DNA from 4 places in the Pseudomonas sp. B2M1-30 genome. Region 4 is predicted to be linked to each of the others. Evidence: riboswitches for the same ligand, from Rfam matches in the RefSeq annotation. Region 4 holds a riboswitch; each other region holds the start of a gene.
What was found. A riboswitch is a leader RNA that binds a small molecule or an ion and turns the genes downstream of it on or off. The one in region 4 is predicted to bind cobalamin.
Positions count from the first base shown of each region.

Region 1: linked by a shared signal. The riboswitch ahead of N8H74_RS21540 (ABC transporter substrate-binding protein) and the one ahead of N8H74_RS04560 (CbtB domain-containing protein) in region 4 are both predicted to bind cobalamin.
Region 2: linked by a shared signal. The riboswitch ahead of N8H74_RS21565 (CbtB-domain containing protein) and the one ahead of N8H74_RS04560 (CbtB domain-containing protein) in region 4 are both predicted to bind cobalamin.
Region 3: linked by a shared signal. The riboswitch ahead of cobO (cob(I)yrinic acid a,c-diamide adenosyltransferase) and the one ahead of N8H74_RS04560 (CbtB domain-containing protein) in region 4 are both predicted to bind cobalamin.

Region 1 covers NZ_JAOEJT010000012.1:50,735-55,543, forward strand. The annotation lists gene map (type I methionyl aminopeptidase) at 87-878, opposite strand; gene N8H74_RS21525 (ParD-like family protein) at 875-1,102, opposite strand; gene N8H74_RS21530 (hypothetical protein) at 1,127-1,396, shown strand; gene N8H74_RS21535 (Ppx/GppA family phosphatase) at 1,393-2,328, shown strand; cobalamin riboswitch at 2,374-2,570, shown strand; gene N8H74_RS21540 (ABC transporter substrate-binding protein) at 2,714-3,727, shown strand; gene N8H74_RS21545 (iron ABC transporter permease) at 3,724-4,740, shown strand; gene N8H74_RS21550 (ABC transporter ATP-binding protein) at 4,737-4,809, shown strand, end outside.
Region 2 covers NZ_JAOEJT010000012.1:55,737-60,545, reverse strand. The annotation lists gene metE (5-methyltetrahydropteroyltriglutamate--homocysteine S-methyltransferase) at 191-2,479, shown strand; cobalamin riboswitch at 2,633-2,762, shown strand; gene N8H74_RS21565 (CbtB-domain containing protein) at 2,797-3,009, shown strand; gene N8H74_RS21560 (CbtA family protein) at 3,025-3,753, shown strand; gene N8H74_RS21555 (GNAT family N-acetyltransferase) at 3,813-4,319, shown strand; gene N8H74_RS21550 (ABC transporter ATP-binding protein) at 4,314-4,809, opposite strand, start outside.
Region 3 covers NZ_JAOEJT010000011.1:190,778-195,586, reverse strand. The annotation lists gene bluB (5,6-dimethylbenzimidazole synthase) at 1-575, opposite strand, end outside; gene N8H74_RS21105 (cobyrinate a,c-diamide synthase) at 572-1,930, opposite strand; gene cobO (cob(I)yrinic acid a,c-diamide adenosyltransferase) at 1,927-2,538, opposite strand; cobalamin riboswitch at 2,619-2,852, opposite strand; gene N8H74_RS21095 (hypothetical protein) at 3,006-3,590, shown strand; gene N8H74_RS21090 (sorbosone dehydrogenase family protein) at 3,657-4,809, shown strand, end outside.
Region 4 covers NZ_JAOEJT010000002.1:198,364-203,172, forward strand. The annotation lists gene nfuA (Fe-S biogenesis protein NfuA) at 1-132, shown strand, start outside; gene cobM (precorrin-4 C(11)-methyltransferase) at 219-965, opposite strand; gene N8H74_RS04550 (cobalamin biosynthesis protein) at 1,058-1,471, opposite strand; gene N8H74_RS04555 (CbtA family protein) at 1,468-2,169, opposite strand; gene N8H74_RS04560 (CbtB domain-containing protein) at 2,181-2,378, opposite strand; cobalamin riboswitch at 2,500-2,719, opposite strand; cobalamin riboswitch at 2,842-3,054, shown strand; gene cobW (cobalamin biosynthesis protein CobW) at 3,153-4,223, shown strand; gene cobN (cobaltochelatase subunit CobN) at 4,227-4,809, shown strand, end outside.

The DNA of each region.
Region 1 (4,809 bases), on a different contig from region 4:
TATGGTTGGTGGGGCTGAAAAGCGCCCCTCATCGGAACGCCGCTCAGCCCTCTCCCCTTGGAGAGGGCAAACCAGCCAACACGGCCTCAACCAATAGCCCGATACCCTTCAATCTCGTCCGGCCACGCCGTCAGCACTTCAAACCCGGTCTCGGTCACCGCGACCATATGCTCCCACTGCGCCGACAGCGAGCCATCCTTGGTCAGCACCGTCCAGCCATCCGGCATGTTCTTCACATGGCGCTTGCCGGCGTTGAGCATCGGCTCGATGGTGAAAATCATCCCCGCCTTCAGCTTCAAGCCCTGATTGGGGAAACCGTAATGCAGGACTTGCGGCTCATCGTGATAGACCTTGCCGATCCCGTGCCCGCAATACTCGCGCACCACGCTGAAGCCCTCTTTCTCTGCCAGGCTCTGGATCGCGTGGCCGATGTCGCCCAGGGTCGCGCCCGGGCGCACCATGCGGATGCCGGCGCACATGGCCTCGTAGGTGGTCTTGATCAGATGCTGCGCTTCGGGCGTCGCCTCGCCGACCACGTACATACGGCTGGTATCGCCGAACCAGCCGTCCTTGATCACCGCGATGTCGAGGTTGACGATGTCGCCGTCCTGCAACGGCGTGCCCGACGGAATGCCGTGACACACCACGTCGTTGACCGAGGCGCAGACCGTTTTCGGAAATCCGTGATAACCGACGTTGGCCGGAATGGCTTTCTGCACGTTGACGATGTAGTCGTTGCACAGGCGGTCCAGCTCATCGGTGGTGACGCCGGCCTTGACGTGGGGCACCAGCATCGCCAGCACTTCGGCGGCCAGTTTGCCGGCCCCGCGCGATTGTGCGATGTCGGCCGGGGTGTTGATCTTGATCTGGTTTCTCATGCCGTGACTGCTTCCTGAGTCAGTTGTTGCAGGTCCAGGCCGCCGGCCTGTTCAGCGCGAATCAGCAAGCGGCAGATGGCGCTGTGGTCGAGGTTGGGGTGCAGTTCGGCGAGCATGCCGATGCGCATCCAGTGCTCGGCCTGTGCGTTGATCGAGCGGCTGAGCGCGGTGCTGGAGATGCGCAGATTCTCGTGCATGTCCTCTGAGATCTTGACGATGCCCATAAATGTTTCCGATACGAAATATATATGGATCGTATATTAATCGGACAGTCGCAAAAATTGCAAACCCGCAGCGGCGCGGCAAATCGCAGGCAAAAAAAAGCTGCCAGAAATGGCAGCAAAAAACTGAGAGCACGCGATGTATTGAGGCCAGTATGGGCGCCGGATAATGACAGCGTCATGACAGCCGAAAATTCATCGAACCGCCCCTGCGGCGTCATCAGGATGTCATCAAATCAACGGCAGAATCCTCGCAACCGCGAGCCTTCGACGGATGATTTGCAAGGATTCCCATGAAAGACGACGCCTCTCTGTTTGCCGCCATCGACCTGGGCTCGAATGCGTTTCGCATGATGATCGGCCAGTCGGTACGCAGCCGAAAGGGCCTGATGATTCAGGAAATCAAAACCCTGCGCGAGCCGGTGCGCCTGGCCGAAGGCCTTGATGGCGGCGCGCTGGATGCGTTGGCCCTGGATCGCGGCTGGCAGGCGTTGGCGCGGTTCGGCAAGAAGCTGCGCGGCTTCGAACCCGGCCGCGTGCGTGCCGTCGCTACCAGCGCCGTGCGCGAAGCCGACAATGCGCCGCTGTTTCTGGCCAGCGCGGAACGGCACCTGGGCTTTCGCATTGACGTCATCTCCGGGCATGAAGAAGCGCAACTGGTGTACGCCGGGGTGGCCCATGCCCTGCCGAGCGCCGAAGACATGCGTCTGGTGGTCGACATCGGCGGTGGCTCCACCGAACTGATCCTTGGCCAGGGCTCGCAACCGTTGCTGACCGAAAGCATCGCCATCGGCAGCGGCACCTTGAGCGCGCGGTACTTTCGCGGCGGCGAAGTTTCTTGCGCCGCCCTGCAGGAAGCCGAACGCGTCGCGATCCTTCAGTTTGAAAAAGTCGCCCGGCGTTATCGTGCCCAGGGCTGGCAGCAGACCATCGGCTCTTCCGGCACCGCGCGCATGCTCGCCAAAGTACTCAAGGCCAATCGCCTGAACGACTTCGGCCAGGACGGCATCACCTACGGCGGCCTGCTGCGCCTGTCATTGCTTCTGCTGAAAGTGCAGAACGTCCAGCAACTCAAACTCGCCGGTCTGCAACCCCACCGCCAGGGCATCCTGCCCGGCGGTCTGGTGATCATGCTCGCCGCGTTCAAAGCGTTCGGCATCGCGCAAATGATGCCCTCTGAACCGGGCCTGCGCCTGGGTGTGTTGCACGGCTTGATGAGCAACCATTAATACCCGCCTCGCTTTATATTCCCGCTCCCCTTCGGCGGCCCGATCGATTACCATGCCGCCGCCGGTTCCCAAACGGGATCAATAGGGAATCCGAGGTGCCTGCACGGCACCAATCGGAACTGCCCCCGCAACTGTAGGTGCTGAGCCTGCTCCTTGACTGCCACTGGGATCACCCCCGGGAAGGCCGGAGCACAGGCGATGACGCATCAGTCAGGAGACCTGCCGGCGCAGTAAATCACTAACCGGCGGGGTGTCCGGGAGGACATCCTGCCGTGCGCGTCCTCGATGGATGCCCGGCCTTGCGCGGCCTCCTTGCCTGCGTTCGATGGTGTGTTTCCAAGCCGTACCCTCCCGCTCCGCGTACGGTTCCCCTGGAGACTGCATCATGCTGCTGCCCCACGTTGCCACCCTCATCGCCGGCCTGACCCTCAGCGCTCTTGCCCAGGCGACACCGACTCACTATCCCCTGACGATCGAAAACTGTGGCAGCACCCTCACCTTTGCGCACGCACCAACGCGCACGGTCACCATCGGCCAGGCCGGTACGGAAATGCTCTACGCCATGGGCCTGGGCGACAAAATGGTCGGCACCTCGCTGTGGTTCAACAACGTGCTGGACACGTACAAGGTGCAGAACGACAAGGTCGGGCGGCTGGCCGACAACGAACCGAGTTTCGAGGCGGTTATCGGCAAACGTCCGGAACTGGTCGCCGTGGAGCTGGAATGGATGGTCGGCCCGCAAGGGGCGGTCGGCACCCGCGAGCAGTTTCATGAGCTGAAAATCCCTACCTATCTGCTGCCTTCCGACTGCGAAGCCAAGGACAATCTGGTCGGCGCCGACGGCACACGCCTTGAGCCGTTTCGCATCGACAGCATTTACAAGAGTGTCAGCCAACTGGCAGAAATCTTCGATGTGCGTGACCGTGGCGAACAGCTCAATGCCGAGCTCAAGGCCAGCCTCGCCAAATCGATCGCCACCGCGCGCAACAAAGACTTGAAGGATGCCAGCGCGCTGGTCTGGTTCTCCAGCGCCCAAATGGACATCGAACCCTTCGTGGCCGGCCACAAAGGCGTTCCTGATTTCATGCTCAGTACCCTCGGCGTGCGCAACGTGGTGCAATCCGATGAAGAGTGGCCGACGGTCGGTTGGGAAACCATCGCCAAGGCCAATCCGACCTTTCTGGTGATCGCGCGCATGGACCGCCGTCGCTTCCCGGCTGACGACTACGAGAAAAAACTGGCGTTCCTGCGCAGCGATCCGGTGACTCGTAACATGGAGGCGGTGAAACACAACCGCATCATCATTCTCGACGCCATGGCGATGCAGGCCAGCCTGCGGATGTTCGACGGCGTTGAACAACTGGCCTCGGCCATTGACGGCTACGACCTGTCGAAATGATCAGGGGCCTGGTCCGTCTGTCGCTGGTCGGGGCGATCCTGTTGGCCGCCGTGATCGCCGGTGTGGCCATCGGTGAAACGCCAATCGAACCGGGTGTGGTGTTTCAAGTGCTGGCCAACAAACTGTGGGCGGCCGGCCATGTGCTCGACCCCATCGATGAAGGCATCGTCTGGAACTATCGCCTGACTCGTGCCCTGGTGGCGGCCGCCTGTGGTGCCGGTCTGGCGACCTGCGGAGTGATTCTGCAATCACTGCTGCGCAACCCGTTGGCCGATCCCTATCTGCTGGGCATTTCCGCCGGCGCCTCGACGGGCGCGGTGATGGTGGCGTTGCTGGGCGTCGGTGCCGGAGTGCTTTCGCTGTCGGCCGGGGCCTTCGTCGGCGCCGTGACGGCCTTCGTGCTGGTGATCCTGTTGGCGCGCGTCAGCGGCTCCGCCAGCGGCACCGGGCAAATCATTCTGGCAGGGATCGCCGGCTCGCAGCTATTCAACGCGCTGACGGCGTTTCTGATTACCCGCTCGGCGAGCTCCGAGCAGGCGCGCGGGATCATGTTCTGGCTGCTGGGCAATCTCGGCGGCGTGCGCTGGCCTTCGGTGTGGCTGGCGGTGCCGGTGGCCCTGGCTGGATTGATTGTGTGCCTGTGGCATCGACGGGCGCTGGATGCGTTTACCTTTGGTGCGGATTCGGCGGCGTCCCTCGGCATACCGGTGCGCCAGGTGCAGATACTGCTGATCGGCTGCGCGGCGCTGGTAACAGCGGTGATGGTCTCGATTGTCGGCTCGATCGGTTTTGTCGGTCTGGTGATTCCTCACGCCGCACGTCTGCTGCTGGGCACCGGCCACGCACGCCTGCTACCTGCCAGCGCCCTGGGCGGCGCCTTGTTTCTGATCGCTGCCGATGTGCTGTCACGCACGTTGATCAAGGGCCAGGTGATACCGGTCGGGGTGATTACCGCGCTGGTCGGCGCACCGGTTTTCGCCTTGATCCTGATCAGCCGGAGAAACGCCCGATGAGTGTATTGAGCTGCTCAAACCTGACATTCAGGGTGCGCGGCGCCGAACTGCTCAGCGGTGTCGGCCTGG
Region 2 (4,809 bases), on a different contig from region 4:
GCAAGCAACATAAGCCCGGATGTCATCCCTCGCAACTTTTTGACACAGAGGTCAAGGGTGACGGGGGCAGATCGACGCGGGGTGATGTACATGAACAAAACTTGAGACCAACGAGATTAAATTGAGTTTGTCTCATTCATGACCGAAATCGACAATGGCCGCCATCGACAAGACATTGGAGTTGTTTGTTATGGCACTGGCCCATTCCCTTGGATTTCCGCGCATCGGTCGCGACCGCGAACTGAAGAAAGCGCAAGAGGCGTTCTGGAAAGGAGAACTGAACGAAGCGGGTCTGCGCGACGTCGGCCGCGAGCTGCGCAAGGCGCATTGGGCGCTGCAAAAAGACGCGGGTATCGAGCTGCTGCCGGTGGGGGATTTTGCCTGGTACGACCAGGTGCTGGCCCACTCGCTGATGTTCGGCGTGATCCCCGAGCGCTTCCGTCCGCACGATGGCAAAGCCACTCTGCAAACCCTGTTCGGCATGGCGCGTGGCGTCAGTGACAGCTGCTGCGGCGGTGCCCATGCTCAGGAAATGACCAAGTGGTTCGACACCAACTATCACTATCTGGTCCCGGAGTTCAGCGCCGACCAGCAGTTCCAGTTGGGCTGGGATCAACTGTTCGAAGAAGTCGAAGAGGCCCGTGCGCTGGGTCACAACGTCAAGCCTGTGATCATCGGTCCGCTGACTTACCTGTGGCTGGGCAAGGCCAAGGGCGCGGAGTTCGACAAACTGGAATTGCTCGACCGCCTGCTGCCGCTGTACGGCCAGATCTTTGCGCGTCTTGCGGCTCAAGGCGTGGAGTGGGTGCAGATCGACGAGCCGATTCTGGTGCTCGACCTGCCGCAGGAATGGAAAAACGCTTTTGAGCGCGCCTACAACCAGATTCAGCGTGATCCGCTGAAAAAACTGCTCGCCACGTACTTCGGTGGTCTGGAAGAAAATCTCGGCCTGGCGGCGAATCTGCCGGTCGACGGTCTGCACATCGATCTGGTACGTGCGCCGGATCAGTACCCGACCATTCTTGATCGCCTGCCGGCGTACAAGGTGTTGTCCTTGGGCGTGGTCAACGGCCGTAACGTCTGGCGTTGCGATCTGGAAAACGCCCTCGCCACGTTGCAACACGCTCATGAGCGTCTGGGCGATCGTCTGTGGGTCGCGCCGTCCTGCTCGCTGCTGCACAGCCCGGTGGATCTGGGCCGCGAAGACAAACTCGACGCCGAGCTGAAGAGCTGGCTGGCCTTCGCCGTGCAGAAGTGCGAAGAGGTCGCCGTACTGGCCCAGGCGGTGAACGAGCCTGAAGCGCCGAAAGTGCTGCAAGCGCTGACCCAAAGCCGCGCCGTTCAGGCCAGCCGTGCCGCGTCGCCGCGTATCCACAAAACCGCCGTTCAAGCGCGCGTCGCGGCGATCACCGCCAAGGACAGCCAGCGTCAGTCGCTGTTTGCCCAGCGTATCGCCAAGCAGCGCGCCGGCCTCGATCTGCCGCTGTTCCCGACCACCACCATCGGTTCGTTCCCGCAGACCGCGTCGATCCGTCTGGCGCGCCAGTCGTTCAAGCAAGGCAAGCTGACTGTCGCCGAATACACCGAAGCGATGCACAGCGAAATTCGTCATGCCGTGGAAATTCAGGAGCGCCTGGGCCTCGACGTGCTGGTTCACGGTGAAGCCGAGCGCAACGACATGGTCGAATACTTCGCCGAGCAACTGGACGGCTACGTGTTCACCCGTTTCGGCTGGGTGCAGAGCTACGGTTCGCGCTGCGTGAAACCGGCGGTGATCTTCGGCGACCTGAGCCGCCCGAAAGCCATGACCGTCGAATGGATCCGCTACGCCCAGGGCCTGACCGGCAAGGTAATGAAGGGCATGCTGACCGGTCCGGTGACCATGCTGATGTGGTCGTTCCCCCGTGAAGATGTGAGCCGCGAGGTGCAGGCGCGCCAACTGGCGCTGGCGATTCGCGACGAAGTGGTGGATCTGGAAGCGGCCGGGATCAAAATCGTGCAGATCGACGAAGCCGCGTTCCGTGAGGGCCTGCCGTTGCGTCAGGCGCAGTGGCAGCACTACTTGGACTGGGCGACTGAAGTGTTCCGTCTGTGCGCCTCCGGCGTGCGTGACGAAACCCAGATCCACACCCACATGTGCTACAGCGAGTTCAACGACGTGATCGAGTCCATCGCGGCGATGGATGCCGACGTGATCACCATCGAAACTTCGCGTTCGGACATGGAGCTGCTCGACGCTTTCGAAGCCTTCGCCTACCCGAACGAGATCGGCCCGGGCGTCTACGACATCCACTCGCCACGGGTTCCGGATTCTTCGGAAATGGCCAACCTGCTGCGCAAGGCTGCCAAACGCATCCCGGCCGAACGCCTGTGGGTCAACCCGGACTGCGGACTGAAAACCCGTGGCTGGCCGGAAACCGAAGCGGCGCTGGTACACATGGTCAACGCGGCGCGTCAGTTGCGTAAAGAACTGGCCTGAGACGCGGTTGCCTGACCCGACCGGAGCACTTCACGGTGCTCCGGTTTTTTTGCGCCTCTATTTTGCGGGCGGCCCCGCCTCCAAAAGAGGCTCTACATGAAATTGATTCCCGGACCCTGTTTTTATTGGGGCCAACGCGTAAACTTCGGCGAGTTGTATCATTTTGTTACAGGAAATGTTGCAGCTCATTCCGAACGGGCAACCGGTGCAAATCCGGTGCGGTCGCGCCACTGTAAACGGCTGATGTCAGCCGTGAGCCAGACCCTGTTCTCCTTATCTCAAATCCGTACCGGGACGCGTCTTCCCTGGAGGTTCACATGGCTTATAGCGCTGCTTCGCAGACTGATGTTTCCCTGCCCACCATTCCGCTGGGCGAAATTCTTCCCTGGGCCATGTTTGGCGGCCTGTTGCTGATGCTGGCGATTTATTTCGTCGGTGCAGAGCAGGGCGCCACTGCGCTGGTCAAGGGCATGTATGTCCACGAGTTCGTGCACGACGGCCGCCACTTGCTTGGCTTCCCCTGCCACTGACTCAAGGATTACGACATGACGGGTAAATTATTGGTTCGCGGCATGCTGGTGGGGTTGCTCGCCGGAATTCTTGCCTTCGGTTTCGCCAAGGTTTTCGGCGAACCACAGATTGATCGGGCGATTGCCTTCGAAGAGCAAATGGCGCAAATGCACGGCGATGCGCCGGAAGAAGAACTGGTCAGCCGCGAAGTGCAAAGCAGCTTCGGCCTGTTCACCGGCGTGGTGGTGTACAGCGTTTCGCTTGACGGGATCTTTGCGCTGGTGTTCGCATACGCCCTCGGTCGGGTCGGCAATATCGGTCCGCGTGGTCTGGCGGCGCTGCTGGCGCTGGCGGCGTTCGTCACGCTGATTCTGGTGCCGGGCCTGAAATATCCTGCCAACCCGCCATCGGTGGGTGATCCGGACACCATCGCGCAACGCACCAGGCTGTTCTTCCTGATGTTGCTGGTATCGGTGATTGCGGCGGTGATTGCGATCAATGCGGCGCGCAAATTGATGACTGCCAGGGGCATCTGGAGCGGCTCGATCATCGCGGTGACGCTGTACGTTGTCATCATGGCGATTGCCGGGTTCCTGTTTCCAGCCATCAACGAAGTCCCGGAAACCTTCTCGGCCGTGCTGCTGTGGAAATTCCGCGTGGCGTCGCTGGGCATTCAGTTGGTACTGTGGACGACCGTTGGCCTGGTGTTCGGCTGGGCCGCCGAGCGAGTGCTTGATCTGCCTCGCTATTCGACCCGCGCCTGAGGTGAAGGCAGTGCCCTTCACCGGGCACTGATTGCAACTCTGGCAGGCATTCGCATTACATGAGTGAACAACCGATTATCCAGGCAGTGTCTGGCGCCGACATTCCTGAAATCCTCGACTTTGTGCTCGAGGCGCGCGCCGGGCTTTTCCCCAAGCTCAGCGCGTCCGGGATGCCTGACGACCTGGCGCGCTTTGCAGAGGTCTATCTGCAAGGCGAGGGGCGCTTCCTGATCGCCCGCCATGCGGGGCGGATCGTGGCCTCGATCGGCTATCTCGGCTACGACCGGCGTTTTCCGAATCTTGCCTATCCGGGGCTCAAAGTGGTCGAGGTCGTGCGCCTGTTCGTCGTGCCGACGCTGCGCCGCTCGGGATTGGCCGGGGCCCTTTACCGTTCATTGAAAGCCATGGCGCTGGCGGACGGCGTCGAGATGATCTATCTGCACACCCACCCATTTCTGCCGGGAGCCATCGACTTCTGGTTGCGGCAGGGGTTCGAGATCATTGCGGTCGACGCCGATCCCGTGTGGCAGACGACGCATATGCACAACCGTCCGACCGCTTCATGAATGAAACCGCAGGACCTGTGCGCCGTCGAACGGATCCGTCAGGTAATGCGCCCTGACCCCGAAGGTGTCTTGCAGGCGCTGGGGCGTCAGCACGTCGAGCGGCTTGCCCAGATCCACCAGTCGTCCGCGCTCCAGAATCGCCAGGCGATCACACTTGAGCGCCTGATTCAGGTCGTGCAATGCGATCAGCGTGGTGACCGGCAGCGCCTGCACCACCTTCAGAATCGCCAGTTGATGCTGGATGTCGAGGTGGTTGGCCGGTTCGTCCAGCACCAGGATCTGCGGGCGCTGGGCCAATGCCCGGGCGATGTGTACGCGCTGGCGTTCACCACCCGACAGACTGCGCCAGATACGGCTGCGCAGGTGGACGGCATCGACGTCGGACAGCGCCTGCTGAACGATTTCGTCATCGCTGCGTGACCACGGCTCAAGCGCCGACAGCCAGGGCGTACGTCCCAGGGCAACGGCGTCGAACACGCGAATGCCGTCA
Region 3 (4,809 bases), on a different contig from region 4:
AGCATCGGCGCCGGATAGAATGCCTTGACCGGTCCCAGGCACAACACCGCCAACGGCTTGGCCCCGGCTGGCAGTTTCAACAGATCGGCCAGCGCCTGCGGCTCGAACAGCGACACCCAGCCCATCCCCATACCTTCGGCACGCGCCGCCAGCCACAGGTTCTGGATCGCGCAGGACAGCGAGGCCATGTCCATTTCCGGCAGCGTGCGGCGCCCGAAAATATGTCGCTCGCGATCATCCATCAGCGCCGCGACCAGCACTTCGGCGCAGTCGTTGATGCCTTCGACCTTGAGCCTCATGAACTCGTCACTGCGCTCGCCAAGGGCCTCGGCGGTACGCACCCGCTCTTCTTCCACAAGGCTTTGAATCTGGCCACGCAGCGCACGGTCACTGATACGAATGAAGCGCCACGGCTGCATGAGGCCGACACTCGGCGCCTGGTGCGCGGCTTCGAGCAAGCGGCGCAGCAGTTCGGGTTCGACCGTGCCGCCGCTGAAGTGGCGCATGTCGCGACGTTCGGCGATGGCGCGGTAGACGGCTTCGCGCTCGTCTTCGGAGAAGGCGTTGTCTGTCATAGCCCCTTCGCGAGCGAGTCCGCTGCCATCACGGTTTCAAATACGGGAGCGGCCTCAGGATCAGGCGCCAGCAACGCGGCAATCGCCACCGGATTGGACGGGAAGTAGAAATGCACGTAGGACGCCGTCATCCGCCCGTCCCGATAAACCGCTTCGGCTCCGCGCCCGCCGTTGGGGCTGTGGCCTCGGGCGATCGGGGTCAGTTCGGTGGTGGTCAGGGAATGGTGGTAGGTGTGACCGCGCAGCTCACCTTCCGGCAACTCGACCGATTGCAGGGCCAGCGCCGCCAGGCGTTTCTGCATCACCGCCTCACCGCGCAACAGACCGACCAGCTCAGCGCGGACGCCGTCGACATCGGTCAGCGCATCGAGCAGATACAACATGCCGCCACATTCGGCGAGCAACGGCTTGCCGGCGGCGTGATGCGCACGGATCGCGTCGAGCATCGCCGTGTTCTGCGCCAGCGCGACGTGGTGCAACTCCGGATAACCGCCGGGCAGGTACAGGCTGTCCGCCTCGGGCAATTGCGTGTCACGGATCGGTGAGAAAAAGCGCAACTCGGCGCCCATCGCCCGCAGCAGATCAAGGCTCGCGCCGTAGGTGAAGGCAAACGCTTCATCCCGCGCAACAGCGATTCGTACGCCTTCGAGCAAGGGTTCGGTGACCTGCATCTCAGGTGCAGCGAATTCGACCGCCGGTGGCAGCGCTACCTCGCAACTGCTGGCGAGTGCTTCGGCCGCCGCGTCGAGGCGCAGGTCGAGGTCATTGAGTTCGCTGGCCTGCACCAGGCCGAGATGGCGGCTCGGCAGTTCGATTCCGGTTTCCCGGGACAACGCGCCGTACCAGCGCAAGCCTTCGGTGAGGCTGCCTTCGAGCAACTGCGCATGGCGCAAGGTGCCGACGCGATTGGCAAGCACGCCGGCAAACGGCAAGTCCGGCTGGTAGCGCGCCAAACCAAGAGCCAGCGCGCCAAAGGTCTGGGCCATGGCAGTGCCGTCGATCACGCCCAATACCGGCACGCCGAAATGCCGCGCCAGATCGGCGCTCGACGGCGTGCCGTCGAACAGTCCCATCACGCCTTCGATCAGGATCAGATCGGCCTCGCCGGCAGCTTCCCACAACAGGCGGCGACTTTCCTGCTCGCCGACCATCCACATGTCCAGTTGATAGACCGGCGCACCGCTGGCGCGCTCAAGGATCATCGGGTCGAGAAAGTCCGGGCCGCATTTGAACACACGAACCTTGCACCCCTGATTGCGGTGCAAACGGGCCAGCGCGGCGGTGACGGTGGTCTTGCCCTGGCCGGAGGCCGGCGCGGCGATCAACACCGCCGGGCAGTGACGTGGTGACTTCAAAGTTCGACGCCTTTCTGCGCTTTGATACCCGCCTGGAAGGCGTGCTTGATCATGCCCATCTCGGTGACGGTGTCGGCCAGCTCAATCATTTCCGGCTTGGCGGCGCGGCCCGTCACGACAACGTGCTGCATCGGCGGTCGGGCCTGCAAATCGCTGAGCACCTGATCGAGGTCGAGGTAACCGTGCTTGAGGGCAATGTTCAGTTCATCGAGCACCACCAGGCCAATGGCCGGATCGCGCAGCATCTGCCGGGACACTTCCCAGGCCGCTTCGGCGGCGGCGATGTCACGCTGGCGATCCTGGGTTTCCCAGGTGAAGCCCTCGCCCATCACATGAAAACGCACTTGCTCGGGGAAGCGGCGGAAAAACAATTCTTCGCCGGTGCTGTTGCGGCCCTTGATGAACTGCACCACGCCGCACTGCATGCCGTGGCCCATGGCGCGCGCGAGCATGCCGAACGCCGAGCTGCTCTTGCCCTTGCCGTTGCCGGTCAGCACCAGCAGCAGGCCGCATTCGTTGGGCGAATTGGCAATGCGCTCGTCGATCACGGCTTTTTTGCGCTGCATGCGCGCCAGATGACGTTCGTCACGTTCGGGGGAATCGGTCATGGGGGAGCTCTCCGTTGAGGCTGGATAACGGCGGGCAGGCACAAGAATAGACGGCAACAAGCCTGGCATCGCCCACCGTGATGCCGCTGGATGGATCAGGCCGGTCTCCGGGCTCATGAGCGGCGTCGGCCGGACTGCGCGCCTTCCCGCATCGCTGTCGGACGCAGTGGCACAAGGCGCAGTCTTCACTCATTTACCGTTGCGGGGGCAGCGCCGGGATCGGAGTCGTTCTTCGCCTGAAGACAACCCTCACCGGCTTCCCTGTTTCACTCTGTCGACATCGGTCACAGAGCACCTGAAACAAGCCGCGAAGGTTAGAGGGTTGGGGGTGGAGCGTCAATTGAAGAGGACGCCGCCGAGCGAATAACTGCCGTCGATCAATTATCTGGCGCCAATCTTGTGCCACACTGAGACAAGTGATATCAAAGAGCCACACCCTCACATCAGACAAGAACAAGGTGAGCCCCATGCAAGGCATGATCATCAGCAACCCGCGCCTGGAATTCCTGCGCCCGGTGCTGGAACGCTGGTTTGACTGTATCGACCGCTACAACACCGTGCGCGGCGACAACGACACGCCGTACTGGCACGATGAAAAAGCCAACCTCGGCCTGTTGTCCGCTGCCGCGTGGATGGCTGAGCTGGTGACACTGCGCGACACCGCCACCCGCAAACAGAACGAGGAAGGCGAGCGCAATGCCCGCACCGACCTGTTCATCGCCGGCGCCGAGGATCGCGCCTTCATTCAGGCGACGCAGCGCTGGCCGCGAGTGAACAACCTCAACCTCAGCCAGGCTTTGGCCGAGATCACCAGCGACGCCAAGCGCATCAGCTATGCCAGCGACCTGAAGCTCGGCTGCCTGTTCGTCGCGCCGCAAAAGGCCCAACACAGCGCCAGCCCCGAAGAGCTGCAAGACATGGTCGACGACCTGCAAAAGGAACACACCTGCGCCGTCGCCTGGTATTTCCCCTACGCGTACCGCAAATTGCACAGCGATGCCGGCAATTATCATCCGGGCATCGCCGTGCTGTTCAAGGAAGCGCGCGGCTGACCGGTTGAACCATCGGGCTTGCGCCCTTCTCTATGATTAAGAATGCATTCATAGGGAAGATCAGTAATGCGCAAGCCCCAGCTCGTTTTCATCATCGCCTTCGCCGGCGGACTTGCCGCGTGCGGCGAGTCGTCCAGCCTGCAAGTGTCCGACGGCACCGGCCCATCACCCAAACTGCCCGAACCGAACAAGACCCTGATCCCGACGGTGAACATCGCCCCGGCGACCGGCTGGCCGGCGGGTGGTAAACCGACAGCCGCCGCAGGCACCCAGGTGGCTGCGTTTGCCGATAACCTCGATCATCCGCGCTGGTTGTATGTGCTGCCCAACGGCGATGTACTGGTGGCGGAAACCAACGCACCGCCCAAACCGGATGACAGCAAGGGCATTCGTGGCTGGGTGATGAAAAAAGTCATGGGACGCGCGGGTGCCGGCGTGCCCAGCCCCAACCGCATCACCCTGCTGCGCGATGCCGATCACGACGGCGTCGCCGAGACCCGCACGGTATTTCTGCAAAACCTCAACTCGCCGTTCGGCATGACTCTGGTCGGCAACGATCTGTACGTCGCCGATACCGACCGCCTGCTGCGCTTCCACTACGAATCCGGCGCCACTGAAATCAAGACGCAGCCGATCAAGGTCACCGACCTTCCGGGCGGCACGCTGAATCATCACTGGACGAAAAACGTCATCGCCAGCAAGGACGGCAGCAAGCTCTATGTGACGGTGGGCTCAAACAGCAACGTCGGCGAAAACGGCCTGGATCAGGAAGAAGGTCGCGCCGCAATCTGGGAAGTCGACCGCGCCACCGGCAATCACCGGATCTTCGCCTCGGGCATCCGCAACCCCAACGGCCTGGCCTGGGAACCGCAAAGCGGCGCGCTGTGGACGGCGGTCAACGAGCGTGACGAAATCGGCAGCGACCTGGTGCCGGACTACATCACGTCGGTCAAGGATGGCGCCTTCTACGGCTGGCCGTTCAGTTACTACGGACAACACGTCGACTTGCGTGTGGAGCCTCAGAATCCGGACCTGGTCGCCAAGGCCATCGCCCCAGACTATGCCGTCGGCCCGCACACGGCATCTCTGGGCTTGACCTTCGCCGAGGGCAATCGCCTTCCGGCGCAATTCAAGGAAGGCGCCTTCATTGGCCAGCACGGCTCGTGGAACCGCAAGCCGCACAGTGGCTACAAAGTGATTTTCGTGCCCTTCGCCGGCG
Region 4 (4,809 bases):
TGCCAGGGCTGCGGCCAGGCCGACGTGACCCTGAAGGAAGGCATCGAGCGCACCTTGCTCGAGCGCATTCCGGAGCTCAAGGGCGTTCGCGACGTGACCGACCACACGCAGAAAGAAAACGCTTACTACTAAGGCGTTCGCTGCGAACATAAAAAACGGCGCACCGTGAGCGCCGTTTTTTTATGCCTGAAACTCAGGACTTGTCCGCCAAGTGGCCGCTACGGCCGATACAAATGCGCATGCCCCGCGCGATACAGCGACGACTCACTGAAATGGTCGCTGCCCAACACCCGGCCCACCAGAATCAACGCCGTGCGTCGAAAACCCTTGGCGGCGACTTTCCCGGCGATATCCGCCAGCGTTCCCACGACCCAATCCTGATCCGGCCAGGTCGCGCGGTGAATCACCGCAATCGGGCAATCGGCGCCGTAGTGTGGCAGCAGCTCGGCGAGGATCTTTTCCAGATGATTGACCCCCAGATGAATCGCCATGGTCGCCCCGTGCTGCGCCAGACTGCCCAGTTCTTCCCCGGCGGGCATCGCGGTTTTGTCCGCGTAACGGGTCAGGATCACGCTTTGCGAGATATCCGGCAGGGTCAGTTCGGCGCCCAACAACGCGGCGCAGGCGGCGGTGGCGGTGACGCCGGGGATGATTTCGAACGGGATGTCCAGCTCACGCAAATAGCGGATCTGCTCGCCGATCGCACCATACAGACTCGGATCGCCGGAATGCACCCGCGCCACGTCCTGTCCCCGGGCGTGGGCGGATTTGATCAGTTCGATGATTTGTTCCAGATGCAATTCGGCGCTGTTGACCACCGTTTCGGCTTGATGACCTTGCAGCACCGCCGCCGGTACCAATGAGCCTGCGTAGATGATGACCGGGCAGGTGCGGATCAGCCGCTGGCCTTTGACGGTGATCAGTTCCGGGTCGCCGGGGCCGGCGCCGATGAAGTAGACGGTCATCGCTGAATCCTGTGAAAAAGGGCAGGGTGAGGCGGTATCAGAGCGCTTCAGATGAAGAATGCTCATGATCGATGGCGGGGATTATCGGGATTTCAGGCGGCGCCGGCCAATGCCAAAGTCGCCTGGGCGTATTTCTGCCGTGAAATCAGCAGTTTTGCAGGGGCCTGGATCAGCTGTTCGGCAAGGGCCAGGGCGGCACTTTCGGCCACGCCGTAGCAGCCGGTGCGCTCATAGGCGATTTGCGAACGGTGACTCAATCGCGGCTGGTAACCGGCCAGTTCCTCGCGGCTGAAGTAGAGCAGGGGCAGCGCGAGTTGCGCGGCAAGTTCTTGCAGGCCCGGTTCGTCACGTTTGAGGTCGATGCTGGCCAACGCCTTGACTGCCCGCAGTTCAATGCGATGAGCCTGCAAGGCCTGGTCAAGCAGCGCACGCAGGGTGCTGGCCGGGCAGCCGCGCTGGCAGCCCAGGCCGACCACCAGGGTCGGCGCTGCGCCAGCATCGGTCATGCGTTGTATTGACCGTCGTTCTTGCGGCGGAACAACCAGGCGCTGATCAGGCCCAGGGCCAGCCAGAACGCCACGTTGGTCAACTGCGAAGCGATCTTGAACTGAGCTTCCAGCACTTCCGGAGCGAGCATCGAATGCACTTCCGGTTGCGGCGCGCCGATCACATGCGGCACGGCGATGATCGCCACGCCAAGGATCTTCATTAGCCAGTTGCGGCTGAACGCGATCAGCGACAGACCCACAGCGGTGGACGCGGCGGTGCCGATCCACCACATCTGCCGCGAGGCCAGATCGGCGGCAGCGGTGCCCGGCAGTTCCGGCGGCAGGCCCATGGTCGGCGCGAGCACGAAGGTCGCATAACCGGCGAGGCCCCAAAGCAGGCCTTGCGAGGTTTTGGTCGGCGCACGCAGGGTGTACAGACCGGCCAGCATCAGGGCGAAACCGACAGCGACGACGAGGTTGCCGCCGGTGGTCGAAACCACGCGCTGCCAGCCATCTTCCGGCTCCCAGGCTTCGGCGTCGTGCGTGTGCGCGGCGGTGCCGGCGGCGTGTTCGTGAACTTCAGCCACTGGCTCGGATTTCTCGAAGGTTTCCGCCTGGAGAATCAGCGGCGACACCCAGAAGCTTTGCAGCAGGGTCAGCAGCAGGGCGGCCAGCAGGCCGGTGAAGCCTGCGGTTTGGGCAATGCGCTTGATCATGTCGTCAGGTCTCAGTGGCACGGGAACGCGGCGCTGTGGCGGGTATCGTGGGCGGCGTTGTGTACCGCTTCGATGTGCGAGAAACCGGCGAAGTAGACCAGGCAGGCACCGAGGATCGACGCGCAGACGGCGGCGGTCAGGCGTTGGCTCAGGGTGTTGGTGCTGGAGATCTTGTCCGAATTGCTGCCGGTGCTGCTGATGATCGACATGGCGCTTCCCTCTGGAGTGTCAGCGGGTGAACGGAGCGCATGAAAACCCCTGCGGGTCAGGCACGCAGAGGTTCGAACAGCGCCCGCCCACCGCGGGTTTGTTATGTTCAGCGACGCAAGGTACGCGCTGTGTGTTGCGGGCCGGTCTCCGGGCTCGCGAGGGGTGGCGTCTGGCCGACCTGCAAGCATCACCTTCCCATGCCATGGCACAGTGGATCTGACGCTTCTCTCGCTTACCGTTGCGGGGGCAGCACCGGACTGACATGGCTTTTGAGTAAAGCACATGATTCACCGGTTTCCCGTTTCACCCTTTGCAGGGCACCCGTAACAAGGTGTGTAGGAGAGCATGGGGGAGGGTTTGAGTCAATTGAATGGGGGCATATCCGTTTTTTGAGCACCCGAAGCAACGGATATGCCCCCAATCTCAAAATCCACCAAGCATTGACCCATCCCCATACCCTGCGTAGCCTTGCGCTTTCGAGGTTCTTCGGCGCGTGCCGAAGCTAAGAAGGGAACGCGGTCCAAGCCGCGGCTGCCCCCGCAACTGTGAACGGTGCTGTTCGCTGCCACGCCACTGCAGGCTCCCCCTACGGAGCTCGCGGGAAGGCGCAGCGAATGCCGGGCCAAGTCCCGAACGCCGTCAGCCAGGAGACCTGCCTCGATACAGATTCTCACTACAACCGGGCGGGGTGATCCGGTGGCGAACGCTTCCGGCGCGTGTCTGCGTGGCCGGTTCTCGTCCCGTATGCCCGCCACCTTGCCAAAGGGCATCCGATGAAAACATTGGCCAAACTTCCCGTCACCATCGTCACCGGTTTTCTCGGCTCGGGTAAAACCACCCTGCTGCGGCACATGCTCGACAACGCCCAGGGTCGTCGTATCGCGGTGATCGTCAACGAGTTCGGCGAGCTGGGCATCGACGGTGAAATCCTCAAGCAATGCACCATCGGCTGCACCGAAGAAGAAGCCACCGGCCGCGTCTACGAACTGGCCAACGGTTGCCTGTGCTGCACCGTGCAGGAAGAGTTCTTCCCGGTGATGCGTGAACTGGTCGCCCGTCGCGGCGATCTCGACCACATCCTCATCGAAACCTCGGGCCTGGCCCTGCCAAAACCACTGGTGCAAGCCTTCCAGTGGCCGGAAATCCGCAGCGCCTGCACCGTCGACGCGGTGATCACCGTGGTCGACAGCCCGGCCGTGGCCGCTGGCACCTTCGCTGCGTTCCCGGATCAGGTCGACGCCCAGCGCAAACTCGACCCGAACCTGGACCACGAGTCGCCGCTGCACGAGCTGTTCGCCGATCAACTGGCGAGCGCTGACCTGGTGATCCTCAACAAGGCTGACCAGACCAGTCCGGAAGATCTGGCCCGTGTGCGCCTGGAAGTCGCCGAAGAACTGCCGCCAGCGGTAAAAATCATCGAAGCCAGCAACGGTCGTCTGCCGCTGGATGTGTTGATTGGTCTGGGCGCCGGTTCCGAAGAGCACATCGACAGCCGCCACAGCCATCACGATCACCACCACGACGGTGATGATGACCACGACGATCACGATCACGACGCCTTCGACTCGATCTCCATCGAGCTGCCGCAAGCCGACGAGAGCCTGCTGCTCGACGCCCTGACGCAACTGGTGGTTCAGCACGGCATCCTGCGGGTGAAGGGTTTCGCGGCGATCCCGAACAAGCCGATGCGCCTGCTGATCCAGGGCGTGGGCACGCGTTTCGACAAGCACTTCGACCGTCAGTGGGGTGCCGATGAAGCGCGCGTCACCCGGCTGGTGCTGATCGGCCAGGAACTGGACGCCGCCCGACTTGAAGCGCAACTGCGCGCCGCGCTCAGCGTTTAAACCATGCACCTGCTCAGGACCCAGCCCGGCGGTTTCGTGTCGGATGACAACATCGCCGACCTTGGACAAACCCCCGCCGAACTGGTGATCCTGTGCAGCGGCGATTCCAGCCTGGCGCTGCTCGCCGAAGCGGCGCAGCAGTTGCCCGAGGATTACCCGAGCCTGCGTCTGGCCAACCCGATGCAGGTGCAGAATCACGCGTCGGTGGATCTGTACGTCGACGAAGTGCTGCGCCACGCCAGGGTCATTCTGATTTCCCTGCACGGCGGCATCGCCTATTGGCGTTACGGGGTCGAGCGTCTGGTCGAACTGGCCGAGCGCGGTGTGCAGGTGATTCTGGTGCCGGGCGATGACCGTCCCGATCCGGAGCTCAGCGACCTGAGCACCGTCGGCGCCGAGGATCGCGACCGGCTCTGGCAGTTCCTGCGCCAGGGCGGCATGGGCAATGCGCTGGATTTTTTCCGTTGTCTGGCCAACCGTTGGCTGGCGCGCGATTACACCTGGGGCGAACCGCAAACCCTGCCGCGCACGGCGATTTACCATCCCGATAAAAACACCGCCGCACTGAGCGACTGGCAAGCCGATT